2 linked regions of the Prochlorococcus marinus str. AS9601 genome follow. Each later gene encodes a partner of the first gene's protein in a complex. Links are inferred from orthologs where the notes say so. Each region holds a gene or a part of one and is shown on either strand. Other genes may lie near its edges.

Region 1 (15,870 bases):
CTTTACAGCATTGCTCATTGCTAATTTATGTTTATTGTGTCTGAAGAAAATGTTATCTAAGCCTTCTTCTTTCATCATTTTTAAAGATTCATCTAAAGCAAAAACCAAATTAACTGCTGGAGTATATGGGTTACTGTTACTTAAAAGACTTTTTTTGTATGATTTTAAATTTAAATAAAATTTTGGTAGATTAGATTTTTCTGCAGCTTCCCATGCTTTTTGGCTCATTGCTATAAAACTAAGCCCTGGAGGTATCATATAACCTTTTTGTGATCCTGAAGCAACGATATCTAATTCCCATTCATCTACTGGAACATTGCAAGCTCCAAGACTTGTAACGCAATCAACAATTGATAAAGCTGTATTGTGTTTGCGAATATATGAACTTATGGTTTTTAAGTCATTAATTACACCTGTTGAGGTTTCAGAATGAGTCAAAATAACAGCTTTAATTTCTTTTTGTGTATCTTCTTCTAATACCTTTTTGAATTTTTCTGGATCAAGTGGAGTACCCCATTCTGAATCAATTTTTATTACTTCTAGACCAAATTCTTTAGCAACTTTTACCCATCTTTCTCCAAATTTTCCATTGTCTCCACAAATTACTTTATCTCCTCTACTTAAGGTATTTATTATTCCGGCCTCCATTGCGGCAGTCCCACTTCCAGTAATTGTTAGAACATCATTTTGAGTTTGATGAAGCCATTGTAAATTTTTAGTAGTACTCTCTACGAGATCTTGGAATTCTTTGCTGCGATGGCCTATTGGATGTTTACTTAATGCTTGTAATACTTTTTCTGGAACTGGTGTGGGTCCAGGAATCATCAATGATAATTTTTGTTGTATGGCCACTTTTTGATAAATAGGTCATTCTTAGATTAGTTCTCATTATATATTTTTCAATTACTTGATTTGAAAAAAGGATTTTCTTTACCTTTGTGGGTTGCTGGAGCTGCTAGGTCAGCATTAAAAAAACTAGTAGGGTTACCATTTGAGAATTATGAACTAATAAAAATTCCAAATGAAAATAAAGAAATAAAAATCGAAATTCATTCTGTTGGTTTACTTAAAGATGATTCACAAGTATTAGGAATTACCTTTGCAAAGTCAGGCTTAGATCTTGACATTACGCAAAACTTAGAAATATGGACAATAGTCTCTTTAGAAAAAATTTCTTTCGATAATCCTGTTCAAACAATTCCAATAAATATTATTGCAGGATCTGGTGTAGGTATAAAAGAAGATACATCAGAGATATGTATTTCTAATTTTGCCAAAGAAGTTTTATATGTAAATTTATTAGATATCCTTCCTGAAGGCTTTAATTTGAAATTAGAAATTATTTTCCCAAAGGGTGCATTTTTAGCTGAAAGAACGAGTAATAAGTCATTTGGTATTGTTGATGGATTATCTATTATTGGTACTTCTGCTGAGACTTATTCGAGTGCTTCACCTGATCAATTAGAAGAGGCTAAAACTAATCTAGTAAAGTTAATACAAAATGATTTTAGAGGAGAAGTTGTTTTTGTTATTGGTGAAAATGGGTTAAATTTAGCTAAAACTTATAATATTAATTTGCCAATTATCAAAATTGGAAATTGGATAGGACCATTATTAGTTTATGCTGCAATAAAAAAAGTTAAAACTGTAATTCTTTTTGGTTATCACGGAAAATTAATTAAGTTAGCAGGTGGTATTTTTCATACACATAATCATTTAGCTGATGCAAGAATTGAGATTCTTGTTTATTTAGCTGTTCAAGAGAAAGTACCACCTGGAATAATAGTTGAATTATCTCAATTAAATAATCTTGAGGATGCATTACTACTTCTTGAGAGATTTAATCAATCTTTAACTGATAAATTATTCAAGAGTTTATCAAATACTATTGAAAAGCGTTCTTTTACTTATGTAAATAGGTATGTAAAAACTGAAATGGAAATTGCCTCAATCATTTTTGATAGAAAAAGGAAAATAAGGTGGGCTGGAATTAACGGTAATAAGTATATTTCTTATTTTCAATGAGATTAACTTTGATTCATTATGCTTTTGTAAATAAATTGAGCTAACTTTTATACATGAGTCAAACATCTTTAAAAAAAGAACGAGATCCTTCAATATTAATTTTAGATTTTGGATCTCAATATTCTGAATTGATTGCAAGAAGAATTAGAGAAACTAATGTTTTCTCTCTTGTAGTGAGTAATTTTATTTCAATTGAGGATATTAATAGAATTAATCCTAAAGGGATCATATTGAGTGGAGGCCCAAATTCTGTATATGAACAAAATGCTCCCAGATGTGATGAAAAAATTTTTAATTTAGGAATTCCTATTCTTGGCATATGCTATGGAATGCAATTAATGGTCAAGGAACTTGGAGGAACTGTTATTTCAGCAACCAAAAAAGCTGAATATGGTAGAGCACCACTAAATATAGATCAAGAATCTGACCTTCTTTTTGATGTAGAAGATAAATCTATAATGTGGATGAGTCATGGCGATTCAATTAATTGTTTGCCTGATGGATTTAATAAGATTGCTCATACCGAGAACACACTCCATGCAGCAATTTCAAATGATGTAAAGAAATTATTTGGCGTACAATTTCATCCTGAAGTTGTTCATTCAGAATTTGGAATGAGGGTAATTAAAAATTTTGTTTATAAAATTTCTTGTTGTACGGCTGATTGGACAACCGAAACATATATAGAAGAAACTATTCCAAGAATAAGAGAGCAAGTTGGCAACAAAAAAGTATTGCTTGCTTTATCAGGGGGAGTTGATTCCTCAACTCTTGCCTTTCTTCTTAATAAAGCAATTGGAAATCAGCTTACTTGCATGTTTATAGATCAAGGTTTCATGAGAAAAGGTGAACCAGAATTTTTAATGAATTTTTTTGATAAGAAATTTCACATTAAAGTTGAATACATTAATGCAAGAGAAAGGTTTATTGCCAAATTAAAAGGAATTACTGATCCAGAACAAAAAAGAAAAATTATTGGTGAAGAATTTATTAGAGTATTTGAAGAGGAAAGTAATAGATTGGGACCTTTTCAGTATTTAGCTCAAGGTACTCTATATCCTGATGTTATTGAAAGTGCTGGTACTAATATTGATCCTAAGACAGGTGAGAGGATAGCTGTAAAAATAAAGAGTCATCATAATGTAGGTGGATTGCCAAAAGATTTACAATTTAAATTAGTTGAGCCATTAAGAAAACTTTTTAAGGATGAAGTTCGAAAAGTCGGCGCTGCTTTAGGTTTGCCAGATGAAATTATAAAAAGGCATCCATTCCCAGGACCTGGATTAGCTATAAGAATTTTGGGAGAGGTGAATAATGAAAAACTTGATTGTTTAAGAGATGCAGACTGGATAGTAAGAGACGAAATTAAAAAAGCAGGTCTTTACAACGATATTTGGCAAGCTTTTGCAGTATTGTTACCTGTAAAAACTGTAGGAGTTATGGGTGATAAAAGGACTTATTCATGGCCAATAGTTTTACGTTGTGTATCAAGTGAAGATGGCATGACAGCTGATTGGTCAAAAATTCCTTTTCAGATTTTGGAGAGGATTGCTAATAGAATAGTAAATGAAGTAATTTCAGTTAATAGAGTTGTTTATGATATTACAAGCAAACCTCCTGGAACTATTGAGTGGGAATAAGTTATAGGGTCAGATTGTAGTGATATCCCTATTTTTGCGGTTTGTCACGTATGATATGGTAACGGAATTACTGAGATTCCAGCCCTTCGTTGTCGTGGATTTGTCACTAACCTAATTGACCGTCTCTTAAGATAAATAGTATAAAGTCTGTTTTCTCTACAGTTGTTATATTAATTAAAAGTTAATTGTGAAAAAAACTAACTTATTTTTGTGGAGGATTTATAAAACCAAATTTCGATATCTTTCAGTTTGACTAAGTATTTCTATAGATGGTTGCAGCATATCTTTGTAATTCTTCCATCCACCAATTGATTTAACATTAATTGGGGAACGAACTTCAACACTACTTGCTGTCAAGACTGAGCGTCTATTTAAATGAGGCGATAGATATGAATCTTCCCATTGCCAATCTAACCATGAGATTAAAGATTTAATTTCCTTATTAGGATTCGAAACTAATGAATCATAATTTAAGTCATATATTTTTGATCGAAATCTATTCTTATAATTACTCATTATTTGTTCCTGATCTAAATAAATTTTTGTGCAATCTCTTAAGGAAGAACAAAATTCATAATGTTTGGTAAAATTTGCCCGATAAATTGAAAGAATATTATCTAATGGATTTCTAAAGCAGTGAATGATTTTCGCATTCTTTATTTCTCTTGATATGATTCCTGCATATTGATAGTTGTATAACCATTTGTTAGTGGTGATATAAAAATTTTCAGTATATTTGCTAATTTTGTCCCAATAAATATCAGTAAGATTAAATTTTTGATCGATGTTTTTTTGTTGAAGGAATGATTCTTCTAGTATATTAATTTCGCCTAAATCAAAAACTTCGCTATTCATACTAAGGATTGATTCAACTAATGTAGAACCACTTCTTGGCATTCCTACAATAAAAATACTTTGCGGATATTGTTTGATTTTTTTCTGATTAATGCTTTTTTTATCTGTTTCAATAAGTAATGATTTAGATTTATTGATTATGTAATCAGAGTGAGACTTTTTTATATCAAGTTTAAATTCATTTGCCAATTTAAGGTATCTAGAACTTTCTTGGTATTTTTTTTCATTATGAAGAATATTTGCTCTCGCAAAGTAAATGTTAACTTGATCTTTTTTGCTTTTGTTATCTAAAAATTTTTCCGAAAAAAGTGTTTCTTGCCATTTTTTATTTTTATTGGAGTATTTAAGAGTTGATATATTAAAATACGCAAACGCTAAATTAGGATTAAGTTCTATTGCTTTGAGAATCGATAATTCTGCTTCCTTTAATTTTCCTAGATCTCTTAATATGAGACCCAGATTCGCGTAAGCATCTGCTAATTTAGGGTCTAGTTCTATTGCTTTACGAGTAAATAATTCTGCTTCCTTTAATTTTCCAGATTCTATTAATATCCCTCCCAGATTCATATTTGCGTTAACGATATTAGGATTCAGTTCTAGTGCTTTGCGAGTAGACAATTCTGCTTCCTTTAATTTTCCTAACTCTTTTAATATCCCTCCCAGATTAGAGTGAGCGATAGCGTAGTTAGGATTAAGTTCTATTGCTTTACGAGTAAATAATTCTGCTTCCTTTAATTTTCCTAGTCCTATTAAAAGCAAACCAAAATTAGAAAATACCCTTTTGTCTTCGAATCCTTTATTTATAAAAGATTTATAATATTTTGTTGCTTCTGAAATATTTCCTTCCATATGACACTTAAAAGCATTTTGAATTATTTGCTCTTTAAAGTAATTGTTTTTTAGATTTTTTTTTATTTTCTTTTGAGATTTTTTGTCATCTCCAAAACCTGCCATAAGAGTTTAAAAATTATAAATGTTTTTGTTAGTTTAAAATATATTCATTAAGTATATTGCTTGTTATTACTTGGTAAGTCTTTACAATTAATTCATATAAATACAACGCAAAGTATAAAGAATGGAACTAATTGGTTTATCGCGGGTTTGTTTCGTGAATTTTAATTTAAAAGAAGTCAATGATAACAATGACTTTGAAACATCAAAATTGGGTAGAACCTTTGAGTAGGAGTAAGTGAATAATTTTTCTAAAAAATTTAAGACCTTTATTTTATTGAAGAGATATTTTCAATTGGGATATTAATCGTAATGAGCGAGATGATTAAATTAAGTCGATCTACTGTTGAGAAATATCTTAGTTGTCCAAGATGTTGTGTGCTTGACAAAAAATATCAAATAAAGCCACCATCATTACCATTTACTTTAAATATAGCTGTTGATAGTTTATGCAAAAATGAATTTGATTACTACAGAAAAATTCAGGAGCCGCATCCTTTATTGATTGAACATGGTATTGATGCTGTTCCTTTTAATCACAAAGACTTAGAACGTTGGAGAAGTAATTTTAAAGGGATAAGATATAAGTCAATTGAACATAATTATGATTTTGGTGGAGCTGTGGATGATATTTGGCAGAAAAAAAATGGTGATCTTATTATCGTTGATGTAAAAGCAACATCTAGAAATAATTTTGATTGGACTGAGACTTTTCATAAATACGAATATGCAAAAGCTTATAAGAGACAATTAGAGATGTATCAGTGGTTATTTAAAAAAAATGGTTTTCAAGTGGCTAAAGAAGCCTATCTTTTATATTTCAATGGAAAGAAAAATGAAAATTTATTTAATAACCAATTAAATTTTGAAGTACATCTAATTAAATTAGATTGTTCTACTTCATGGGTAGAAAATAAAATAATTGATACGGTCAATTTATTACGTTCGGATAATTTCCCGAAACCTTCTTTAACTTGCGAATACTGTAATTATTTAAAGAAGCGTTGGCAGTTATCCGTAACTTAATATTCATAGGATAATTTTTCATATTTCTGGAAAAATAGCGAATAAAAGATAATCTTTAATTAGATTATTAATTTATACTTTTGAAAAATTCTGAAAGAAAAATAACTAATCATCTTCAACAAGATATAGTCAAAGTATCTGGTAAAACAATTTTTATTAATCCTTTTTTATATTGGCGCAGATTTGACGAAAACACTAATAGATGGCTAAGAGAACCTGGTCAAATGTCAGAGGATCAAATTTCACCAAATAGAAACCGTTTTTATCCAGAAATAGAGTGGGCTGATTTAAGTCATGAGCAAAAGCTAATAAAAGATGCAACTGTTGAGATGTTTTTAAAAACTCTTGAATTGATAAGTACATTTCATCCTTATCTTAGTTCTGGACAATTATTAGAAGTGGAAAGAAAAATGGCGATTATAAAAAAGATTCCTTTCGAAAAGTGGGTAACAAAATCTTTCGCCAAAAAAGCGAGATTGTTAGAAAAAGAAAAAAGACAATTTAAAAGAGAGAGATTTTTTAGTAGCTGGAGGGAATGGTTTAGTCTTGACAATACTCAACAAGCGATTTTTCCGTTAATCGTCACGATATTTATTTCTTCATTTATTGGATGGTCTTTAGGGATATCAAAAAGTAGTTGTAATCCTTATTTTGAACAAAATATAGATCAATTAAATTAATTTGTTTTCGATATTTTTTTAGTTTCTAAGTTAATAATATTTTGAAAAAATAAATTTCTTATTTAAAATTATATTAACTTACATAACTGTTTAAAAAAAATATAAGTTTTATGAGTAACAATTCGACTTCAAATAATATTGAAAATGATGACTTTCATCTGAACAAAGAAGAAGGTGATTATAAAGATTTAATCAATAGACTTAAAGAGATAAAATTAACCATTTCTTTAATAGAAAAAACAATATTTAAATAAATTTTATATTTTTGATAAAAACAAGTTCAAATAAAAAACTTATTTCTTTAAAAAGACAACCTTTAGTCTTACTTATTTTTTCTTCTATTTCGTTTTTATTGATTCTATTTAGATTAATTTTTTTACAACTTTTAAATTATGAATCTTTTAAGAAGATGTCAGATGATAATAGGATCAGACTTATTGCTTCACAGCCAATACGTGGAAGAATACTAGATAAGAATGGTTATGTTTTAGCAGATAGTAGAGTTAAATATTCTTTAATAATAAAGCCTCAATCTGTTAATAAAAGCAATTGGGAAAACCATAAATTAAGTATTTCTAACTTGTTAGATATTGACAGTAATGTAATTCAAGAAAAATATTCTGATGGTCTAAAAAATCAAAAACTCTCAGTAACTATTCTTGATGATTTAAATGTAAAACAATTAATAAAATTCAAGGAAAATGAAGGTAATTTAAATAGTTTTGAAATAGCAACCAAATTAATTAGAAATTACCCTTATAAGTCCCTTGCTGCCCATGTAATTGGATATACTCAGCCAATTACTGAATCAGAATATAAATTATTATCTAAAAAGGGTTATAAATTAAACGACTTAATAGGAAGAACAGGAATTGAATATGTTTACGAAGACTTTATAAGAGGTGAATGGGGTGGCGAAATGGTTGAAGTAAATTCATTAGGAAAATTTAAAAGATCGTTGGGTATAAAATCTTCAATAAAAGGTAATGATGTTGAATTGACAATCGATATAAATTTGCAATTAGTTGCTGAGGAAGTTCTTAAAGATAAAAAAGCAGGAGCGATAATAGTAATGGATCCCAGAGATGGTTCAATAAGGGCGATGGCAAGTAAGCCTACCTTTGATTTGAATTTTTTTTCAAAGGACTTTAAGCCTGAAAAAGAATACAATAAGATATTTAATTCTCCAGAAAAACCTCTTTTTAATAGAGCATTAAATGCTTATGATCCAGGAAGTGTATGGAAAATTGTAACTGCTTTAGCGGGCTTAGAAAGTGGTAAATTTCCTAGAAATACCATGTTAGATACGAAACCATGTATAACTTATGGAAGCCAATGTTTTAGAGAGCACAATGATTTAGGTTTTGGCGTGATAGGTTATGAAGATGCTTTAAGAGTTTCGAGTAATACATTTTTTTATCAAGTCGGATATGGAGTAGGAGTTGATGAAATTCATAAGGTCTCCCGAAAACTTGGCTTTAATTCTTTATCCGGAATTGAAATTTCTGAACAAGAAAATATAGGATTAGTAGCTAGTAGTGAATGGGCAAAAAAAGGTAGAGGATGGAGCGAACCTGGAAGAACTCCATGGATTCCAGAAGATATTGCGAGTATGTCTATTGGACAATTTGTCGTTCAAGTAACTCCGATGCAAATAGCTAGAGCATATGCTGCAATCGCAAATGGAGGTTATCTAGTTACTCCACATTTGACTAAAAAAGATGTAGAAAGTCGTTTTGATAAAAAACGTATTCTAATTGACGTTGATCCACAAAATATTCAATTGATAAAAAGTGGTCTCAGGAAAGTAGTAGAGTCTGGTACAGGGGTATCAATTAATTATGGAGTTTCAAATTTACCTCCGGTGTCAGGTAAAACAGGAACTGCTGAAGATGGTGAAGGTGGCTTAGATCATGCTTGGTTCGTTTGCTTTGCTCCTTCAGAAAAGAGTGAGTTGCTTGTAGTTGCCTTTGCACAAAATACTCCTGGTGGAGGCTCGGTGCATGCGCTTCCAATGGCTAAACAAATATTAAAAGTTTGGAATGAAAAAAAATGATAAGAATTTTTTGTTTAAAAGTTTATGTTTTTAATTTTTTCATTTGTAAAAGTCTTTGAATAATATCTTCAATAGTTTTTGTATCTATAGGTTTACTATATGAGGACAAAAGCTGCCTCCCTAATACTTGACTCCCTAAATGCACTAATTGAATGCGTAATGAGGTCAGCAGTTCTAACCCTATGCCACCAGAAAATGTGGCAATTGCAATCGGTTGACCATTAAATAAATTCCTAAAGTCATCTCCTGAAATAGAAAGCCATGCTATAAAGTTGGAGAGAATAGGAGGTATAGATCCATTATATTCAGGCGCACAAATCACCCATCTTTCAATCTTGAAAAGCCTTTTTTTTAAATCTTTTATTTCATGCGGAATATTTTCTTTGCTGTGAATTCTTGGATTAAATAATGGAATATCAAGAGTGGTAAGATCTAAAATTTCAGAACTTATTTTAAGTTCATTACTTTTTTCAAGAAATTTTTCAGAAAGTTCTAGATTTTTACCACAACTAGCTGTAATGATTATTAGATCTTTTGTTTCAGTCATAAATTAGATAAATAAATTTAATAGTTAGCGCCGGTTTTGCGATGATGAACTGCCGCTAAACTATCGGATTTTAGTATATTACCGTGTAGTACTTCGGCGTAAATTACCCAATGATCTCCACATTCCATTCTTTCTTTTACAGAAGCATCTAACCATGCGAGCGATTCAGGAATGATTATCTGTTCGTTAGGAGTTAATTCAATTTTTATTCCTTCAAATCTATCTTCTCCAGGTGCAAAGGGCTTTGTGAATCTTTTTAAAGGTTCTTTATAATCTTTTTCACTAAGAATATTTAATGCGAATGAATCTCCTATTTGCAAAAGAGACTCAACCGATCTATCTTTTGCTACTGCAATACTTAACCCGGGCGGTGAAAAACTTGCTTGACTAACCCAAGATGCAAGCATAGCCCCTTTAATATTATTCTCATCTTTGCCTTTAGAGGCTGTCAAGACACAGAGTGACCCAATTACTCTTCCAAGAGCTTGTAGCTTTGGATCTGTTTTGCTTGTAATCATTCCAGTATCTGATTTTCTAGGTTTTATCTTTGCTTTTTTTATGATTTTTCTTCCAAAGTGAGTTCCTATTTCTTCTAACTCTTTAATCTTTGGTTTATTTGGACTGAACTTAATCCTTACAGGGTCAAAACCAAACTTAAAACCTCCGTCTTTTAATTTTGTTTCAAGTAAATCTATAGCTTCGCCGCTCCAGCCAAAACTGCCAAAAATTCCCACTGGCTTATCTCTATTCCCCTCTGCTAATAATGTTCCTAGTGCACTAACTATTGGAGTTGGGGCGTGACCACCCAATGTGGGTGATCCTATTAAATATCCATCAGCATTTTGGATAGATTTTACGAGTACATCATTAGGTGTGAATTCACAATTAATACTTTCAACTTCTACAGAGGTTCGATTTATCCCTTTAGCTAATGCATCACCTATTGAGGCTGTATTTCCATATGCACTTGCATATATCAGAGCGATCTTAGGATTATTTGTTAAGAGATTCTCTCCCCATCTAATGTAGTCATTTAAAAAGCTTTTTAAGCTATATTCGATTGCTGGACCATGTAATGGTGCAATAGTTTTAATCTCATATTCTGAAATTTTTTCAGTTATTGATACTACTTGATTAGACATTGGTGCCATTAAGCAATCATAAAAATGTTTCCTATCAATTTCTGTACTAATTCGATTTGTTTCAGACCAATATTTAGATGCAATGTGTGCAGAGAAAATTTTTTCACTAAGAAGTATCTCTTGGTTACGTTCATAAATTATCAAGCCACCAGGCCAGCGAGCTGTTGGAATAGGAATTAACTCTAGTGAAACTTTATCTAATTCTAAATTAAGTTCTTTTTTGATTATGTTTATTTCAGGTAATTGAATTTCAATAAAGTTCTCTAAGTTAGGATTTCTTTGATTCCAAAGTTCGCTTATAAGTTTATAACCTGGATTAGAGCAAGTAATAGTTGTGTTTTGAAATTGGGTACTTATATTTTTTATAGTTTCAATAATTTGGGGATTAATATGACCAGAAATGAAGTTGATATTGTCTAATTTAAATTGATCACAAAACCTAGAAATTACTTTATTAAATAAATTTAAATATTGTTTTTCAGGTGGATGAATAATAAAAAGTTCCGCATTACTTCTAATGAAAAAAGTATTAAAAGAGGTTCCTTTTTCAAGATTAAATTCAAGTTCAAATCTTTCTTTTTTTTTGTCTAAGAATCTTACACAAGAGAAATTGTCAGTAATTTCAAATTCTGATAAGTTTTGATTTTCTGCAAGTAAGCCTATACTAATATCTGACATTTAAAAGACTTATTTTCTAATAGTGATTAGCAACTTTTCTGTGATGAACTGCTGTCTTGCATGATAAGTCAGAAACATTACCATTTTCAACAATTCCGTAAATTATCCAATGGTCTGGAGTCTCTAGCCTGGAACTAACTTTACAATCTAAAAAGGCGAGTGAATCTGAAAGAACTGGTCCTCCTTCAGCGATGTTGCTAATTACATCTACATCTGCGAATCTATCAGCTCCAGGGGCAAATCTTTTTAAAAAATGTCTGAACATTTTTTGATAGTTATCTTCCCTTAAAATATTCACAACAAAACCTTTCCCAACCTGCATATATGATTCAATAGCTCTATCTTTTGCTACTGCAACTGTAATACCTGGTGGAGAAAAGCTTGCTTGACTAACCCAACTTGCGACCATTGCACTTTGTCTGAATGTAGAACCTTCGCCTTGGCTCGCTGTAACTACATATAATCCTCCACTTAATCTCCCTAATGCTTTATCTAAATTTGAATCAAGGCTCTTCATAGAGGCAATATTCTTCTTTTTATTGATCAATTGACCCAAGTCAGTTCCAGCTTCTTCGAATTGTTGATAAACAATGGGATCTGGGATATTTTTAACTCTTAATGGAGAGAAAGCTTCTTTTTGACCAAGTTCTCTTAATTTATTTGCTAAGGAATCTATTGGTTCATCATTTCCACCAAATGCATCATAAACTGCAGTAAATTGTTTTGGTTTTAGTGCTGCAAATAAAGTACCGAGAGATTCTTTTAATTCATTATCTGAGTCTACTGGCCATGTGGGAATGACTACTGCTTTTGATTCGGAAATTAAACTTGTTAATTCTTGCGGGTCAGAAGATCTTAAATCAATTAATTGAACCTGTGCATCTGCTTTGCTTATTCCATGAGATATTGCTTGACTGAGTCGATCACAATAACCATAGTCGCTTATGTAGCAGACTGACACAAAATCATTACCTTTGCTTTTATTACTACTCCATTCTAGATATTTTCCTTTCCAAAAATTGACCTGATTATGGAGCAAAGGCCCATGACCAACGGCTATTGTTTTTACTTTAGGTAGCTTATCTATTCTTTTAATTGCCTGCATAACGCTTCTAGCGTTTGGACCCATAAGGCAATCGTAATAAAAACGGAAATCATCGTATATTTCTTTTTGATCAGTGTCAAAAAATTCGTCAGAACAATAATGGAGACCAAATGCATCGCATGTATAGAGAACATTTGTGCTGTGATCATATGAAAATATGGTATCTGGCCAATGTAAATTTGGTGCACTTATAAATTCAATATTATGTTGTAAACCACTATTAGGATTAGTTCCGAGATTTAAAAACTCTCCACTCTTGACCTCTAGACGTTTAAAGGGAATATGTATTTGGTCTTCAATAAATTTAAGTGCTAATTTTGATCCAACTACTGTGATATTTTGATTTAATTCTAAAAGATTACCTATTAAACCAGAATGATCAGGTTCTGTATGGCTAGTAATTAAATAATCAACTTCTTGCGGATTTACCTTTTTCAGTAATTCTTCAAACCATAATTCTTCGAACTTTGCGTGACTAGTATCAATAATTGCTAATTTCTCGCCTTTAATAATAAAACTATTGTAAGTAGTTCCATTTCTTAAACCAAATTCAATATCAAATCTACTACGATCCCAATCCAAAGATCTTATGGCACAAGAATCATCAGCAAAATTTTGAGATTGAACCGTCAACTTGCTATTATTTGGTGCCAATTTAGAATTACTTGTCTGGGCAGAGGCTATCATAGGATAATTAGCTTTATAAATTAACTTTAGTTATATAGAATATAAATTCGCGTGATTATTTTTGCGAAATAACCGAAATTACGCTTTTCTTTAATTTTTAATCTTCTTATTCTGGATAAATGACATCTCAACTAATTAAAAAAATAGTTACTGGAGATGAGATAAGAAATGCTTTTTTAAAATTTTACAGTGAAAAATTACATAAAATCATTCCAAGTGCATCATTGATTCCAGATGACCCTACGGTCATGCTAACAATTGCTGGAATGCTACCTTTTAAACCAGTGTTTTTAGGTTTAAAAGAAAGACCATCAAAAAGGGCTACATCTAGCCAAAAGTGCATCAGAACAAACGATATAGAAAACGTTGGAGTTACCGCTAGACACCATACTTTTTTTGAAATGCTTGGTAATTTTTCCTTTGGAGATTATTTTAAACGAGAGGCTATTCAATGGGCTTGGGAATTAGTTACTAATATTTATCAACTTTCTGTTGAAAATATAATCGTGAGTGTTTTTCACGAAGACGAAGAGTCTGCAAAAATTTGGAGTGATGAAATTGGTATTCATCCAGATAGGATAGTGAAACTAGGTGAGGAAGATAATTTTTGGTCATCTGGCAAAACAGGTCCATGTGGACCTTGTTCAGAACTTTATTATGATTTTCATCCTGAAAAGGGTCTGCAGAATATTGATTTAGAAGATGGAGATCGTTTTATTGAATTTTATAATCTTGTTTTTATGCAATATAATCGTGATCCTAATGGAAAATTGACAGATTTAAAATTTAAAAATATTGATACAGGAATGGGTCTTGAAAGGATGGCTCAAATACTACAAAAAAAGCAAAATAATTATGAGACAGATTTGATTTTTCCTATTATTCAAAAAATTTGTGAGATTGCAAATATTGATTATTTTTCTTCAGATGATAAAAATAAAATTTCTTTAAAAATCATTGGTGATCATACAAGAGCTGTTATTCATTTAATTTCTGATGGAGTATCAGCAAGCAATCTCGGTAGGGGATATATATTAAGAAGGCTTATTAGAAGAATGGTCAGACATGGCAGATTATTAGGTATAACAAATGAATTTTTACCTCATATTGCTAGTGTCGGAATTAACTTAATGCAAAATAATTATCCTGATTTAAAAAATAATAATGATTTAATTTTGAATGAGATAAAAATTGAAGAAATAAGATTTAGGGAAACTCTTGAAAGAGGAGAGAAATTGCTAGATGAGTTAATTTCTTCAGGGCAGAAATTAATTTCTGGTTTTAAAGCTTTTGAACTTTATGATACTTATGGATTTCCTCTTGAACTTACTGTAGAAATTGCTGAAGAACATAGTATCAGTGTAGATGTAAAGGGTTTTGAAGAAGAAATGAATGTACAAAAAGAGAGAGCTAAAGCTGCTTCAAGTAATATTGATTTGACATTAGAGGGATCATTAGAGCGAGAAATAGATGTTTTTAACAAAACTGTTTTTAATGGTTATAAGTCACTCCTTTCGGAAGCTGAAATAAAGGGTATATTCTTGGATTCAACATTAGTTAAGGAAGCAAGTGAAGGTCAGAAAGTTTTAATTGTTCTTGATCAGACAACTTTTTATGGAGAATCTGGCGGGCAAGTTGGTGATATTGGAACGATATTTTCAAACGATGTTGAGGTCTTAGTTGATAATGTCATGCGAAAGAAAAATGTTTTTTTACATTATGGAACGATCAAAAAAGGAAAATTAACTATTGGACAAAAAGTTAAGACTAATGTTAGCTCCTCTAATAGAGCTAAGGCTGCTGCAAATCATACAGCTACTCATTTATTACAATCTGCACTTAAATCAGTTATTAATGAAAGTGTTGGACAAAAAGGTTCATTAGTAGCCTTTAATAAATTACGATTTGATTTTAATTCTTCTAATCCTATTTCTAAAGATCAAATTTCTAAGATTGAGACTTTAGTTAACTCTTGGATTATGGAAAATCATTCTCTAGAAATAAAAAATATGTCTAAGAGTGAGGCTCTTGAAAAGGGTGCAGTCGCCATGTTTGGAGAAAAATATGATGATGAAGTTCGCGTTGTTAATGTACCAGGAGTTTCAATGGAACTTTGTGGTGGCACACATGTTAAAACTACATCCGAATTAGGTTCTTTCAAAATAATTAGTGAGGAAGGCATCTCAGCTGGAGTCAGAAGAATCGAAGCATTATCAGGCCAATCAGCATTAGACTATTTCAGCGATAGAAATGCATTAGTAAACCAACTAAGTGATTTGTTAAAAGCAAATCCTAATCAACTTTTTGAAAGGGTTAATAATTTGCAAGCAGAGCTTATTAATAAGAATAAAGAGATACAAAAAATGAAAGATGAAATTGCATATTTTAAATACTCTTCTATAAAATCATCCGCAGAAATAGTAAATTCTTTTTCAATTTTAGTAAATCAGATTGATGGCTTAGATGGGAATTCTTTGC
Region 2 (15,820 bases), 1.5 Mb from region 1 along the record:
TATTAGAATTGTCATTTTTTGCTGTTGATATTAGTTTTATATGTCCATCATGAAGATTACCCATTGTTGGAATGAAGTTAATTTCACTATCTATATCTTTCCTCCAATTTTCTATTTCTTCAGTTTTCCTTATGATTAACTTCTTCACTTTGTTTTTAAAAAATAAATCTATTTGATAAATAATTACTGGACAAAATCAATCTTAGGAGGAAGATCTATATAGAGAAAGTCTATCATTTTTATTTCATGGATTACAAAACATCAGGTGTTGATATAGAAGCTGGGCGAGAATTTGTTTCCGAAATTAAACAGGCAGTTGAAGGAACACATACATCTAATGTGATTGAGGGTATTGGTGGGTTTGGAGGTTTGTTTAGAATTCCTATCGATAGTTTTAAAAAACCAGTTCTTGTTTCAGGAACTGATGGTGTTGGAACAAAATTAGAATTAGCCCAAAGTAAAAACTTCCACTTTGAGGTTGGTATTGATTTAGTTGCTATGTGTATGAATGATATTATTACAAGTGGGGCAAAACCTTTATTTTTTTTGGATTATATTGCTACTGGTAAACTTGATAAGAATCAATTATTGAGGGTTGTTAAGGGAATTTCACATGGCTGCGGAGAAAATAACTGTTCATTACTCGGCGGAGAAACTGCTGAGATGCCTGGATTTTATTCAAAAAATAAGTATGATCTTGCAGGATTTTGTGTTGGAATAGTTGATGAGGATAAGCTTATTAATGGTAAAAAAGTATCTGAAAATGACTTAATAATTGCTTTAAAAAGTAATGGAGTTCATAGTAACGGCTTTAGTTTAGTAAGAAAAATTATTCAAAATAATAATCAAATAGATAAAGAATTTGAAAAAGTTTTTCACTTAAATTTTTATGATGAGTTATTGAAACCTACAAAAATTTATAATAATGTGATTAACCAAATGTTAACTGAAAATATAGAAATTAAAGCAATGTCTCATATTACTGGGGGAGGAATTCCAGAAAATTTACCAAGATGTATGCCTTCTGATTTTATTCCTTATGTAGATACCGGTTCTTGGGAAATACCTATTATATTTAAATTCCTCAAAGAGAAAGGATCGATTCCTGAAAAAGATTTTTGGAATACTTTCAATCTTGGAGTAGGATTTTGTTTAATTATTGATAAACAATTTAAGGATCCGATATTAAATATCTGTAAAGATAATGAAATAGATAGTTGGGAAATTGGAAAGATAGTTCGAAAAAATGATTCAACGATTAGTAAATTTTTGCCAGAAATTTTAACTTAAATTTTTTTATCTTCTTTTAATGAGTTTTAAAAAATTATTTTTTATACCCAAATGAAAAAGTTAGGTGTAATATAATAAAATTACCGCCGAATTATATCGGAAGTTTAAGTATTAAGATTTAACCTTTTATTCAATGCCCTTTGCAAATAATCAAAGAATTACACGTAGACGTAGTTCAGCTGGCCCTACACCTCCCAAAAGACCATTAGGTAATAATTCTGAATCAATGAGTAGACAGGCTCAGGGTCCAAGACCAACTTTTTTGACGCTAAGGGATCATGGGAAAGTTTTTGTTGCTGATTTACCTAATTTGTCGGATGGTCAATTAGCGCATATTAGTAAAGAAGCTAATGAAGTTTTAAATAGTTTGGAAAAAAGACTTAGCGATCTTGAAAATGAGCCTAATGTTAGTAATCCTGAAAACGATACGCTGATAAAAGCATCTACCAAAAGAGATGTCACACTGAGGTTTATTAAATCAATTGAGGAAGAACAAGAACATAGAAAAAATAATCCTGCTTTACGAGATGCTGCATCCGAATCGCTACCGAGAACTTTTCTTGAGGTTGCTAGACATAGATTGCCAGGTGCAACTTTTGATTCACTACTTCGAGAGGCTCTTGAAGCTTGTGCAGTTGATGAGAGTACTGAAGAAAATCAAGTTATTGATGAGCCTAAAGAAACTGTAAAAATCATGGATATACCCTCTTCCAACACAAATGCTTCACTTGTTGTTAGTATCGACTCAAGTGATGATACCTAGAATGGCTCTATTTGATTCAACACAAGATTTAATAAGTTTTAAGAATATAAATATTTCAAAGATTAACCCTTCTTCAGAGAAAGATCCTATTTTATGTAATCATTGCAAAAGGACTGCATCAAATGGTGTTAGATGTTTAGGGATGTGTGTAGCAGATAATGATTACTAAAATAGTTCAAATTTTTATATAAATAATTGAAACTTTTTACCGTCTATTTAAGATTGAGTATTTTCGAAAATTTCATTATTAAATGTGAAAAAAATTAAAACAGGGGGGACCCAGATTCGAATAAGGTTTATCTTTTAAAGTAGTAAGCTATTACTAACTTCTAAAATATTATCCGTAACTTGCTGTCTGTTTGCTTTCCATAAATCTCATTATTAATAACTTTGTTTGATTTTTATTGAATACGAAATTGCACTCTGGACAGCAAGGATTAATTAGAAAAATACAAAAACAATATTCAGTGTAAATTGATTTCTAATAAACTTTTAAAAGTTTAAAAGGTTTTAACTATTGACTTTAGATGATAAAAAAAGAGAGTATGGATAAATATATTTCTATTAGTATAGAAAAGTAGGAATATGATTTTGTCTTAAATTGAGTTTTTTAAGAAGTTGATTTTACTAAAAGTCTTTGACAATAAATTAACTGAAATTTTTTCTTTAAAAAGGAAATTTCAACCTTTTTTAATTTTTAATGTATTTTTATTATTTTTGACATTTAATATATCTAAAGCAGATACGAATAATTCTACTAATTCAAAGAATAATCAAATAGAAATAGAATATTTAGAATCAAGAAATGAATTAGAGGATTACATTTTTGATACTGGCGATTCAATTTCTTTAGAATTTTATCCTGCGGTTGAATTAAGTGGAGTTTATACAGTTAATGAAGAGGGAGAATTATTCTTACCAATGTTGGATGAAACATTTGTAAGAGGACTAACAAAGTCTGAATTAAAAACTTTATTAGAAAAAAGATACGATGATTTTCTTATTGATCCAGAAATAAAAGTAAAGATCGCAGTATTTAAAAGTATTAGAGTATTAGCAAGAGGTGAGTTGAGGAATCCTGGTTTTTACAAATTTTCTGCTTATTCATCACCTTCAAGGATAACTTTAGAAAAAAAAGATAATTCTGAGTTGGATTCATTGATAGAAAATTACAATGAGCAATCAGATTTAAGTCAAAATTTGCAATCAGATAATCAATCTTCACAAGATTTAGAAGTCAAAAGATCAAGTGAAAATCTAACTACTATTTCTGATGTAATTAGAAAAGCTGGTGGCATAACTTCACTAACTGATTTATCTAGAATTGAAATTATAAGAGATGTACCTCTTGGAAAAGGCGGAGGCAAAAAGAGAGCGATTATTGATTTTAGTACTTATATAAATTCATCAGATACTACTAACGATATACGTATATTTGATGGAGATAGTTTATTCTTTCCAAAACTGAGTAAAGCTAATACAAATCAAATACCAAAATCGATTTTATCTGGTATTACTCCAAAATTTATTACAGTAAGTCTTTTTGGTAGAGTTGAAACTACTGGAGTGGTAAAACTCCCCATTGAAGCTGTCCTATCAGATGCTATTGATTTGACTGGACCGATAAAACCTCTCTCGGGAAAAATTGTTCTTATAAGGTACTCGAACAATGGAAGAGTTATTAAAAAAAATATTTCTTATTCTGCAAATGCAAAAAGAGGATCCAAAAGAAATCCTTATTTAAAAAAAGACGATTTAATATCAGTGAAAAGTAGTTTTTTTGGAAAAACTACTGGTGTAATAAAAGAGATTACAGCTCCTTTTGTGGGTATTTATTCAACTAAAGAATTAATAGAAGGTTTTAGTGAATAATTAAGAATTTTATTGTAAGTCTAATTATTTTGATTTTTTAGGCAGAAATAGGATACTAGTATTAGTTGATTTAAAATCTATAAAAATCGCTTTATACTTGCTGTCAACTAAATTTGCTTATTGATGTATAATCGTTTTTCAAAACTTACTGTGCTGGAAAGGATAACAGTAAAAATGATTTCAAAATTGAAGAAGGCGGCACCCAGATTCGAACTGGGGATAAAGGATTTGCAATCCTCTGCCTTACCACTTGGCCATGCCGCCGAAAAAGATTCAATTAAGTCTTCTTATGATCTTAACAGTAAGAGGCATCATTCTCTGTTATTTATATGCAATGGCCATGGAGAAGATGTAATCGCATCGGAAATAATAAAAAGATTACTAAAAAAAATAAAATATAAAAGTATCGAAGTTTTGCCTTTAGTAGGAAATGGAGATGTATTTAATTCCATAAAATCAAAGAATTTTCGTAAAATAGGATTTTTAAAAGAGTTGCCTAGTGGAGGTTTTAGTAATCAAAGTCTGAAGGGATTTGTGCTTGATTTGTTTGCAGGATTTTTAATCGATAATTTAAGAAATTTTCTACTTGTAAAACAGAAGTCAAAACATAACTACAAAATTATCGCAGTAGGCGATTTCTTGCCATTACTATACGCTTGGAGTTCAGAATGCGAATTTAGTTTCATTGGAACTCCTAAAAGCGATCATACTTGGAGTAGTGGGCCAGGTTGGGATTTAAGCGATTTTTATCATAAGTTGAAAGGTTCTGAATGGGATCCATGGGAAATGTTTTTAATGAAATGTCCAAGATGTAAAAATTTAATTATGAGAGATAAAATTACAGCTAATAATTTGAATAAGAAAAATATTGATGCAAAATACTTGGGTAATCCAATGATGGATTTTGTTAATGAAACAAACGATAAAATATCAAATATTATTTCTTTTAAAAGGATTATTTTATTAGTTGGAAGTAGATATCCAGAAGCTCTTAAAAATCTTGATAATTTTCTAAATTGTTTGCAAGATTTTCATTTATCAAAGGATTTGGTTATTCTTTTGCCTTTGAGTATTAATGCAAATGTGATTCAAATTGAAAGTTATTTAAATAAATATGGTTTTATAAAACAGAGTAAAGTTAAATTTCTAATTAATGAAGATTCAGTATGGAAAAAGAAAGATCAATATGTAGTGATTGGTAAAGGTAAATTCAATTTATGGGCCAATATGGCAGAAGTTGGCTTGTCTAATGCAGGAACTGCTACAGAGCAAATTGCTGGCCTTGGAATTCCATCTCTCTCTCTACCGGGACCTGGACCACAATTCACAAAATCATTTGCAAAAAGGCAATCAAGATTATTGGGCGGTAGTGTTATAGTTTGCAAGAACAAAAAAATTCTTTTAAAACGTTTAAGTTTACTTTTGAAAAAAAAAGTTTATAGGTTAGAACAAGCAAAAATAGGCAAAAAAAGAATGGGGGAAGCCGGAGCAAGTAAGAAAATCGTAGATACCATAAACCTTCATTTGTTATCTTAGTAAATGGCACTAGCTTATTAATTATTAATTCTTTTATGTATCCAATAAATGATCGGCAATATCTAAAAATTTGTGCAGAGATTGCAAAACTTATGAGTATAAGCTTATCTTCTGCTAAAAAGAAAGTAGAAATTCAACTTGCAAAAGAAGGATCGAAAACTATTCAAGAAAAAATACAAGTTGCTCAAAATGTTTTAAAAATTTGTCAAAAAAATGATGGAGATCAACTAAGTTCTTCAAGAATACTTGATAAGCTTATGAAAACTCTTGATGGTGAAGATAATTTTTTAACTGAAGATTGATTCTTAATGTTCAAATATATTTGAGAATTTTAGTATGTCTAAATCAGCATGTACAGAAACTGTTTCGAAACATTTTTGAGCTAATTCATATCTATTCTCTCTTTTTAAGATAACTTTTAATTTAAGCATAGCTTCAATTAAATATCTAACATCATTTGCTGCATAATCTAGTTGATCTTTTGTTAAATCTTCGTTGCTACCCCAATCACTACTTTGCGAGCTTTTGTCCAGTTCTATACCTAACAATTCATTAATTAAATCCTTTAAGCCGTGTTTATTTGTATAAGTTCTTGCCAACTTACTAGCAATTTTTGTACAAAAAATATTTTTTGTATTAATTTCAAGATTGCATTTTAAAGCTGCTACATCAAATCTCGCATAGTGAAATATTTTAGTAATTTTGTCATCTTCAAGAAGTGCTTTTAAATTAGGTGATGAAGACGTATTAAGTTCGATTTTTATACAGGATGTTCTTTTAAATTCATTGCATATTTGTACTAAACAGAGTCTATCTCTTCCATGAATTAAGCCCATTGCTTCAGTGTCAATAGCAAGGTACGATGATTTTTTGTAAAGATTGTATAAATCTACTGTTAAATCGCTATAAAGAAAATCAATATTTTTATTTTCAATAGTCATTTTTAATAAGTTTTTAAGGTAATTTAAAATTTAGAATATTACTTAAGATTTTATTTAATTAAGAATTTTTATCTAATGGGAATATTTTACAGAACAATTCTAAAAAATTATAATAAGATGTAACTTTAATTTTTATTCTCGAGTTACTAGAAAAAATTATTTAATGTCATATTCCTTAAATTCTACATTATTGCTGACAATTCTCTTAGCCATAGGATTATTTTTTTTTCTTAGGGCTTCCAGTAAAGATAGAACAACCATCGTTGAGATTTCATCTTCTCAGAAGCCAATTAAGGTTTTAAATGGTTTATGTGAATGGCTTAATTTGAGGGGATGGAAGCAAACAGGAGGAGATTTTGAACAAAGAATTTTAATATTTAAGGGTCAAGTTGTTTCTAGTAAATTTTTAGCAATTTTTTTAGGTTTTCTTGGCGGTTTTGGTTCTTGTGCTTTGGGATTAGTAATTATTCAAATATATCCCGAATTAGGTTGGTGGCCTATTCTTTTGGGATTAATTGGTGGCCCTTTGTCTGGAATTGTTTACTTTAAAAAATCAGCTAGAGAGGAGAAATTTGAATTAAGGTTGCTAAATGAAAATGAAAATGATTCAACTTTTATGAGACTTAGAGCCCATAGGGATGAATTAATCTCTTTAGAAAATGAACTCGGAGAAAAACTTCAATTGAAAAGTGACGGTTCTTTATTTAAAACACCTATTTAAGATACTTGAAAATTTTATTTGATAATTTTTAATCAAAAATATTATTCTCCATACAGAATTTTTCTAACTCTTTATCATTAAACCAATCTTGGGGTTTTGTAAAAATTGATGTGAGAAATTCCTCTCGAGAGCCATTTTTAGCTTTATATCCATATTCCCATCTAGCTAAAGGCGGTAAGGACATTAATATAGATTCAGTTCTGCCATTTGTTTGTAGCCCAAAAATCGTCCCTCTATCCCAAACTAAATTGAATTCGACATATCTACCTCTTCGATATAGCTGGAATTCTCTTTCTTTCGGTGAATATTTTTGAGAAGCTCTTTTTTCAATAATGGGCAAATATGAAGGTAGGAATGCCTGCCCACAGTTTTCTGCTAAAGAAAATAAATTATCCCAATTTAAATTAGATCTGCCAACATTTTGTGAAGCTTTTGATGCTTCTCCATTTTTATTATTTCCTCTATAAATATTTCCTGAACCATCTTGATAATCATAAAAAATACCTCCTATACCTCTAGATTCATTTCTATGTTTCAAGAAGAAATATTCATCACACCATGGTTTGAAAACTTTATGCAAATCTTGATCAACTTTCTCACAAGCTTTTTTATGCTCATTATGAAAATTCCTTACATCAGAAAGATAAGGATAAAAAGGGGTTAAGTCTGCACCTCCTCCAAACCACCAAACAGGACCAGCTTCGAAATATCGATAATTCAGATGAACTGTGGGAATATAGGGATTCTTAGGATGCAAAACCATAGAAGTTCCCGTAGCAAACCATTCATGACCTTTTGCTTCGGGCCTTTGAGAGATTATAGATTGAGGTAATTCTTTTCCTTGTACTTCCGAGAAATTTACGCCTGCTTGCTCAAAAATAGAACCATTTTTCAATACTCTAGATCTTCCACCGCCACCTTCGTCTCTTAGCCAGGATTCCTCTGTAAATTTTCCTTTTCCATCTACATTTTCAAGTCCTGAACAAATTTTGTCTTGTAGAGTTAATAAGAGATTTTTAGTTTTTTCTCTCGAGTTTTTAGGAGGTTCTTTCAACATGTATTTAGTAAATCTTGAAGAAAAAAAATTTTTTGGTTAATTATAAGTTTCTCTTTATAATTTCTCTTAGGGGGACCTTATTGCCTATTATTTGATAGTTCGACATAGTTCTTAATCTTTTAAACAGTCGACTACCTTGTCAAAATATTTAAAAATTTAATGACCACAATAGAAGATGCGAATTTAGCTTTACAAAAAGTTCTAGATGCTGGATCAAAGAAAAATGTAATTGAATTAGCTTGGATTAAAAATGTAAGAGTAACTATACCGAGAGTAATCGTAACATTATCATTACCATCGTTTGCAAATTCTCAAAGAGATAGAATTGTACAAGAGGTTAGAAGGGTACTACTGGATTTTGAAGATATTAATGATGTTCAAATAGAAATAGATAATAATCCTTCCAAAACAGAATCTCAAAATCAAAGTAAAGTGCCTGAGTTGCAGATGATTGATGGGATTCGGCATATCATAGCTGTTAGTAGTGGTAAAGGTGGAGTTGGAAAAAGTACCATTGCAGTTAATCTCGCTTGTTCTCTAGCTAAATTAGGTTTAAAAACTGGTTTGCTGGATGCCGATATATATGGACCTAATACTCCCTCAATGATGGGAGTTGCCGAACAGAATCCAAAGGTTACAGAAGGTAGTGGCAGTGATCAAAGGTTAATACCAATATATAAATATGGAATTTCATTGGTATCCATGGGTTTTCTCATAGAAGAAGGTCAGCCAGTTATATGGAGAGGACCAATGCTTAATAGTATTATTCGACAATTTTTGTACCAAGTTGAGTGGAATAATCTTGATTTTCTGGTTATTGACTTGCCTCCAGGAACGGGAGATGCTCAAATATCTCTTTCTCAATCTGTTCCTATAACTGGAGCTATTGTTGTCACCACTCCTCAACAAGTATCTTTGCAAGATGCAAGGAGGGGATTAGCAATGTTCAAACAACTTGGAGTGCCGTTACTGGGAATTGTAGAAAATATGTCAGTATTTATTCCGCCGGATATGCCAAGTAAAAAATATGAAATTTTTGGTAAGGGTGGAGGTAAAATATTAGCTAAAGAAAATGATTTGCCATTATTAGCCCAAATTCCTATTGAAATGCCTCTCGTTGATGAAAGCAATAGGGGTGTACCAATATCAATAAGCCAGCCCAATAAAAATAGTTCTATTGCTTTTAGTAATTTAGCTCAATTAATTAAGAGTCAATTTGTTAATAGATAATTGATGTTTAGGAGAATTTCTTTATTAAATAAGAGAGGATTTTTCCCAAAAAAAGAAAACTTTAAGAGAGGTTTTTTATTTTCTCCACTACTTATAATTCCTCTGTTTTTGGTTATTATTTCGGGTTTATTAATAAAAAGTATTCAGGGTGATTTTTTAGTATCGAATTATTTGAGTCATATTTTTACTGGTTTTTTAGGTTATTTTTTAGCATTTTTTATTTCTTATATACCGTTAGAGAGACTAAGAAAGTACTTAGTACCATTTTATTTGTGTACTTTAATATCCTTATTACTAATATATTTCTTTGGGATATCAGTTTCTGGAGCTCAAAGGTGGTTAAACTTGGGTATCTTTTCTTTTCAGCCTTCAGAAGTAGCTAAACTAAGTACTGTATTAACTCTTGCTTTAGTACTCGACAAAAAAATAATTTGCACAATAAGGGACTTAATTTTGCCCTTATTAGTAGTAGTTATTCCTTGGTTATTGGTTTTCTTTCAGCCGGACTTAGGTACCTCTTTAGTTTTAATTGTTTTGACAGGTGTGATGCTCTACTGGTCGCAAATGCCCATAGAGTGGATTTTGTTATTAGTATTTTGTCTTGTCACTTCTATATTGTATTTGACCTTACCAAATCTTCTTGTTTTCTGGATTCCATTTATAGGATATCTTGCTTATAGATCTTCGAGAAAGAAAATTATTTTTCCTGCTATCGCGATTTCTTTTCATTTATTAGTGGCAAAATTGACACCATTTTTGTGGCAATATGGCTTAAAAGAATATCAAAAAGATAGATTAGTTTTATTTTTAGATCCAAATAGAGATCCATTAGGTGGTGGATATCATTTGATACAGAGTCAAATTGCAATTGGTTCTGGAGGATTATTTGGTACTGGTTTGCTAAAAGGTAAGCTGACTAATTTGCAATTTATACCAGAACAACATACTGATTTTATATTCAGTGCTTTAGGCGAAGAATTGGGTTTTGTGGGGTGCATAGTAGTTTTATTTTTGTTCTTTTTTTTGATAAAAAAACTTATTAATACTGCAACAATTGCCAGGACTAACTTTGAATCTCTAATTGTTATTGGAATAGCCTCAACTTTTTTGTTCCAAATAATTATTAACTTATTTATGACTATTGGATTAGGACCAGTTACTGGAATCCCCCTTCCTTTTATGAGCTATGGTCGAACGTCATTGGTGACCAATTTTATATCCATTGGATTTGTTTTATCTATATTAAAACGTTCTAGATCACTAAGAATTTGATGAAATCACAAATAACCATAAAAAAAATTCAAGAGCTTTTGATTAAAGGAGTTAAAAAAATATATGTGGATGATGATACATCCAGAAGAATGTGGTGGGCTTCTTTAGAAGTTATTCAAAAAGATTTCCTTTATCAGAATTATAAACAGGGGGGGATATGGGTTGCCTCGCCTTTGCCAGCCTTTAATGATAAAAAATTTTTAAATCAACTTCATGGATGGCTTTGGTCTCCTGAGGGGTTTCCATACTTTCAAAATGAGAATGCAGGTTTTTTACCAGTCAATAATTCAGAAAAGATAAAAAACGATTTCGATTTAATTAGTAATTATAAAGTTTTAAACCTTTGTCAAGAAGATGGCTATGAACCTTTTTTGATGATAATCACTCCAAATTTTCAATGCGTATTATCAATTGTAGGAGAAAAAGATAAGAAAATTCTATTAATGAAGTGTGATGAAGAGAGCCTTAAACTTTCAATTGAATTAATGCATGCAAAATTAAATCAAGAAAATTATGAGGAAGGAGTAAAATTTCGTAATGCAATTAATAACTTAGGCAATCTTAATGTTAATAATCAATTTGAAAAATTATTTTGGCCAATATTATCGGCAAAATTAGCAAATTTCACGCCAAATCACAATATACAGAATTCTGTGAATAATGATGAAAAAAATGTGCAAATAACTGAAGCAAAATTATTACGTGCAATATCTCATGAAGTAAGAACTCCTTTGACAACAATAAGAACCTTAATAAGTTCTACTTTAAAAAAATATAAAATGGATGAATCAATGAGAAATCGTTTAATTCAAATAGATAATGAATGTAATGAACAAATTGATAGGTTTGGTTTAATCTTTAATGCAGCAGAATTAGTTGGTAATGAATTGCCATCATTGAATAACTTGGCGAAAATTAATTTAGCCGAAATTTTCAAAAAGCTTTCTCCTTTATGGAATAAACAATTAAACCGACGTGGTATTTCTTTGAAGATAGATATCCCTAAACAACTTCCACAAATTTTGAGTGATTCTGAAAAATTAGAATTAATGTTAAGAGGATTAATTGATAAAAATACTAGAGGATTAAAAGAAGGTAGTACATTAATTTTAGAATTAAGACCAGCTGGTCAAAAACTCAAACTTCAACTCAAAGTACAAAAATTAGATAACAATCAAAATGAAAATCTAAAAAAAGATAACGGTTCTGATATTGGCCCTGTTTTAAATTGGAACCCTCAAACTGGAAGTTTACAACTTAGTCAAAATGCCACTCAAAAGTTGTTAGCTAGTCTAGGAGGGCATGTTACACAAAGACGTGATACAGGTTTGACAGTATTTTTTCCGATTTCAGATTCAAAATAAAATGAGAAACAAGTTTTCCATATATTAAATAATGTAGAAAATTTGCTATGAATTTTGAATTTTGCAAAATATGAATGCTAGTTTCTTATTAGAAATAACTCAAAATCTAGGATGACTGAAACTTTAGTTGGTCAATTTCCAAAGCATATAGGAAGTACTGGGGGTTTATTAAACTCAGCAGAAACCGAAGAAAAATATGCAATTGTATGGAAAAGTTCCAAGGAACAAGCATTTGAATTGCCTACCGGCGGAGCGGCCTTAATGCATGAAGGTGATAATTTAATGTACTTTGCTAGAAAAGAACAATGTCTTGCATTAGGGACACAATTAAGAGCTTTCAAACCAAGAATTGAAGATTTTAAAATCTACCGCATTTTCCCAGGTGGCGATATTGAATTTTTACACCCCAAGGATGGTGTTTTCCCTGAAAAAGTAAATGAAGGCAGAGAGAAAGTAGGTCATAATCCTAGAAGAATAGGTGAGAACCCTAATCCAGCTGGTTTGAAATTTACAACTAAGAATACTTTTGATTAACTTCTTTAAAGTTGATATAAAAGAAGAAAATAATTATAATTTGGGCTGACATTATTAATATGATCAGCTCACAAAAAGATAGTTTTTTAAAGGCTTACAAAGAAGGTAAAAACTTTATACCTATAGTTGAAACTTGGCCAGCAGATTTAGAGACTCCATTATCGACTTGGTTAAAATTATCTTCAAAAGATTCCCATGGTGTTTTTCTTGAATCTGTTGAGGGTGGCGAGAATTTGGGTAGGTGGAGTATTGTTGCTACTCAACCTCTTTGGGAAGCCGTTTGTTATGGAGAAGAAATAATTAAAACTTGGAATAATGGCAAAACTGAAACACATAAAGGTGATCCTTTTGATATTTTGAGAAGTTGGACAAACGAATACAAGTCAACCACGCTTGATGAATTACCCTCAATTGGACAGTTATATGGCTCTTGGGGTTATGAATTAATAAATCGAATAGAACCAAGCGTTCCAATAAATGAAAAATTAGAAAACAATATCCCTTATGGTTCCTGGATGTTTTTTGATCAGATAGTTGTTTTTGATCAAATAAAAAGATGTATTACTGCAGTGGTTTATGCAGATACAACTTCTACAAAAGAGTGCGAAATTGAACTGTTGTACCTAAACTCAATTTCTAGAATTAAGAAAACTAGAAATTTAATGAGAGTTCCTCTAAAAGAAAATGAGTTTTTAGATTGGAATGAAAATGAGAATTTGAATTTAGATCTAGAAAGTAATTGGGAGAAAAAAGATTTTGAGGATGCAGTTCTCTCTGCAAAAGAATATATAAGAAAGGGAGATATCTTCCAAATAGTTATTAGTCAGAGATTCCAAACTCAAGTCAATAATGATCCCTTTAATTTATATAGAAGTCTGAGAATGGTTAATCCATCTCCATACATGTCATTTTTTGATTTTGGCTCATGGTATCTGATAGGTTCAAGTCCTGAAGTCATGGTTAAAGCAGAAAAAAATAAAAATAGTCAGATCGTTGCAAGCTTAAGACCAATAGCTGGCACTAGACCTAGAGGTATTGATAATCAGCAAGACTTGGAATTAGAAAAGGAATTATTAAAAGATCCAAAAGAGATAGCTGAGCATGTAATGCTAATTGATCTTGGGAGAAATGATCTTGGAAGAGTTTGTGAAATTGGTACTGTCAAGGTCAAGGATTTAATGGTTATTGAGAAATATTCACATGTTATGCATATAGTCAGTCAAGTTGAGGGAATCTTAAAAAATAATGCTGATGTATGGGATTTGCTCAAAGCATCCTTTCCCGCTGGGACAGTAACTGGCGCTCCAAAAATAAGAGCTATGCAATTGATTAAGCACTTTGAAAAAGATGCTAGAGGACCTTATGCAGGTGTATACGGATCTATTGATATTAATGGCGCATTAAATACAGCAATTACAATAAGAACTATGATAGTAAAACCCTCAATAGATGGGAAATATGATGTTTCAGTGCAAGCAGGAGCTGGAATAGTTGCTGATTCTTTTCCTGAAAATGAATATCAAGAGACGATAAATAAAGCAAAGGGAATACTAAAAGCACTAGCCTGTTTGGATAAATAAATGAGTCAAAATAATCTTTATAAGGGTTTTGAGGTGGAACTTTTTACAGGCTCTTTAAATTCTCATATTGGTGTTTCGGATGAAATTGAGAAAATATTTCCTGATTTTGTGAAAGAGCCAGATAACAGAAACGTTGAATACATAACAACTCCTGAAAAAGATTACGGTTCTTTATATGAGAAATTAAAAATTCCAAGAAAAAAGTTAAGACGATGGCTTAACAAAAAAGATTTAACAATCATTCCTTCATCAACTCTTTGTTTTGAACACGATATTCAATTTCAAAGATCTGACATTAACAATCTTTATCATCAATTTATACAAGATAATTATGGAACTGCCATAGCAACTTCAAGTGTACATATAAACATAGGAATAGATGATTTAGATAAGCTTTTTGCGGCTATTAGACTTACAAGATCTGAGGCTGCTTTATATCTATCACTAAGTGCTAGTTCACCATTTTTAAATAATGAAATTACGGAGAATCACTCTCAGAGATGGATGCAGTTTCCTAAAACTCCAAGTAAGGTGCCTTTTTTTGTGAATCATGATTCTTATATTGCCTGGATAGAGAAAAATATAGCTAATAAAAATATGCAAAATATCAGGCATTTTTGGTCTTCAATCCGACCAAATGGTCCCCAAAGACCTTTAATTCTTGATCGCTTGGAATTAAGAATTTGTGATTTTGTTCACGATATTAATTTGCTTTTAGGGATAACGGCCATGATAGAACTGAGGATTTTAAATCTTTTTGAAAATATAAATACCTTAGATCCTATGAATGCTAGTACTTTTTCTCTGGATGAGTTATCAGAAATATGTGATCAAAATGAAATTAATGCTGCTAAAGATAGTCTGAATTCAGAGTTAATTCACTGGGAAGATGGCAAAAGAGTTATTTGTAGTGAATGGATTCAAAACTTATTATCAGATTTATCATCCACAGCAGAAGGCTTTGGTATGAAACATCTTTTAGATCCTATCTATAAAGTGCTTGAAGAAGGCAATCAATCTATGAAATGGATAAATCAATATGAAAAAGGTCTTTCTATTGAGCAGATAATGAAAATTTCTATCGAAGATATGATTAGGAGTGAGGCCTAGAATGTTTGATTATTTAAATAAACTTTGATCTGAACATTTTCACTTATGACATAATGATTATATGGAATCTTTTCGCCAGGTAAAAAATAATAATGTGGATCTGATAAGTAACAATGATCCACTTGATAAAAATCGTCTTCTAATTGAAGATCTCTGGGAATCTGTGCTAAGAGAAGAATGCCCAGATGATCAAGCAGAAAGGTTGATACAGCTTAAAGAATTAAGTTATTCAAAACAAATTGATGGCGATAGTTCAAAAACTTTTAAAAATGAAATAGTTGATATTGTAAATTCTATGGATTTAGCAGAATCCATAGCTGCAGCAAGGGCTTTTTCATTATATTTTCAACTTGTGAATATTTTGGAACAAAGAGTTGAGGAAGATAGATATATTCAAAGCTTTACCAATAAGGATGTTCAAAAATCGCCCGACAATCTTGATCCTTTTGCCCCAGCATTGGCTAGGCAAAATGCTCCTGTAACTTTTAGAGAATTGTTTTACAGGCTTAGGAAACTAAATGTGCCACCAGGCAAATTAGAAGAGTTATTA

Evidence for each region.
Region 2: the proteins of mrdA (region 1) and rodA are in contact, whole or in part, in a crystal structure (PDB 6PL5), measured with the Thermus thermophilus proteins. The link is inferred for Prochlorococcus marinus str. AS9601 from one-to-one orthologs. Residues at the interface, in WP_223903432.1 of Thermus thermophilus: Arg4, Ile5, His6, Leu8, Ala9, Phe12, Ala15, Leu16, Leu19, Gly20, Arg22, Ala23, Trp24, Leu26, Gln27, Val28, Tyr31, Tyr34, Leu36, Leu43, Thr45, Asp47, Lys156, Gln157, Gly158, Ser160, Val184, Leu201, Glu202; in WP_223903423.1 of Thermus thermophilus: Phe161, Val165, Phe168, Val169, Leu172, Pro198, Tyr199, Glu202, Tyr211, Arg212, Asp213, Gln220, Val221, Gln223, Ser224, Ile226, Ala227, Ile228, Gly229, Ser230, Gly266, Phe267, Val270, Leu274, Tyr277, Gly278, Leu281, Phe285, Leu289, Arg297.

Annotation. Positions count from the first base shown.
Region 1 is NC_008816.1:32,700-48,569, forward strand. What follows is about bases 6,889-9,837. They hold mrdA (penicillin-binding protein 2), read left to right. Parts: upstream 6,889-7,442; coding sequence 7,443-9,233; downstream 9,234-9,837. Other genes in these bases: A9601_RS09310 (hypothetical protein), read left to right, coding at 6,889-7,177; A9601_RS18525 (hypothetical protein), read left to right, coding at 7,288-7,431; A9601_RS09320 (NAD(P)H-dependent oxidoreductase), read right to left, coding at 9,256-9,780; A9601_RS09325 (diflavin flavoprotein), read right to left, coding at 9,798-9,837. In the rest of the region: A9601_RS09285 (pyridoxal-phosphate-dependent aminotransferase family protein), read right to left, coding at 1-852; cobalt-precorrin-5B (C(1))-methyltransferase CbiD, read left to right, coding at 913-2,025; guaA (glutamine-hydrolyzing GMP synthase), read left to right, coding at 2,079-3,665; A9601_RS09300 (tetratricopeptide repeat-containing sulfotransferase family protein), read right to left, coding at 3,885-5,474; A9601_RS09305 (PD-(D/E)XK nuclease family protein), read left to right, coding at 5,784-6,497; more of A9601_RS09310, read left to right, coding at 6,578-6,888; more of A9601_RS09325, read right to left, coding at 9,838-11,600; A9601_RS09330 (diflavin flavoprotein), read right to left, coding at 11,617-13,392; alaS (alanine--tRNA ligase), read left to right, coding at 13,512-15,870. UniProt on the Escherichia coli protein: Catalyzes cross-linking of the peptidoglycan cell wall. Responsible for the determination of the rod shape of the cell. Is probably required for lateral peptidoglycan synthesis and maintenance of the correct diameter during lateral and centripetal growth.
Region 2 is NC_008816.1:1,516,084-1,531,903, reverse strand. The notes cover bases 8,649-11,547. They hold rodA (rod shape-determining protein RodA), read left to right. Parts: upstream 8,649-9,413; coding sequence 9,414-10,682; downstream 10,683-11,547. Other genes in these bases: A9601_RS17510 (sensor histidine kinase), read left to right, coding at 10,682-11,547; A9601_RS17520 (Mrp/NBP35 family ATP-binding protein), read left to right, coding at 8,649-9,410. Also shown: A9601_RS17570 (bifunctional pantoate--beta-alanine ligase/(d)CMP kinase), read right to left, coding at 1-148; purM (phosphoribosylformylglycinamidine cyclo-ligase), read left to right, coding at 247-1,290; A9601_RS17560 (hypothetical protein), read left to right, coding at 1,424-2,053; A9601_RS18850 (hypothetical protein), read left to right, coding at 2,055-2,222; A9601_RS17555 (polysaccharide biosynthesis/export family protein), read left to right, coding at 2,771-3,925; A9601_RS18410 (lipid-A-disaccharide synthase-related protein), read left to right, coding at 4,154-5,461; A9601_RS17540 (hypothetical protein), read left to right, coding at 5,497-5,763; A9601_RS17535 (ribonuclease D), read right to left, coding at 5,767-6,402; A9601_RS17530 (cofactor assembly of complex C subunit B), read left to right, coding at 6,566-7,123; hemF (oxygen-dependent coproporphyrinogen oxidase), read right to left, coding at 7,152-8,180; more of A9601_RS17520, read left to right, coding at 8,340-8,648; more of A9601_RS17510, read left to right, coding at 11,548-12,046; A9601_RS17505 (photosystem I reaction center subunit II PsaD), read left to right, coding at 12,158-12,580; A9601_RS17500 (anthranilate synthase component I family protein), read left to right, coding at 12,640-14,160; gshA (glutamate--cysteine ligase), read left to right, coding at 14,161-15,270; ppc (phosphoenolpyruvate carboxylase), read left to right, coding at 15,332-15,820. UniProt on the Escherichia coli protein: Peptidoglycan polymerase that is essential for cell wall elongation. Also required for the maintenance of the rod cell shape. Functions probably in conjunction with the penicillin-binding protein 2 (mrdA).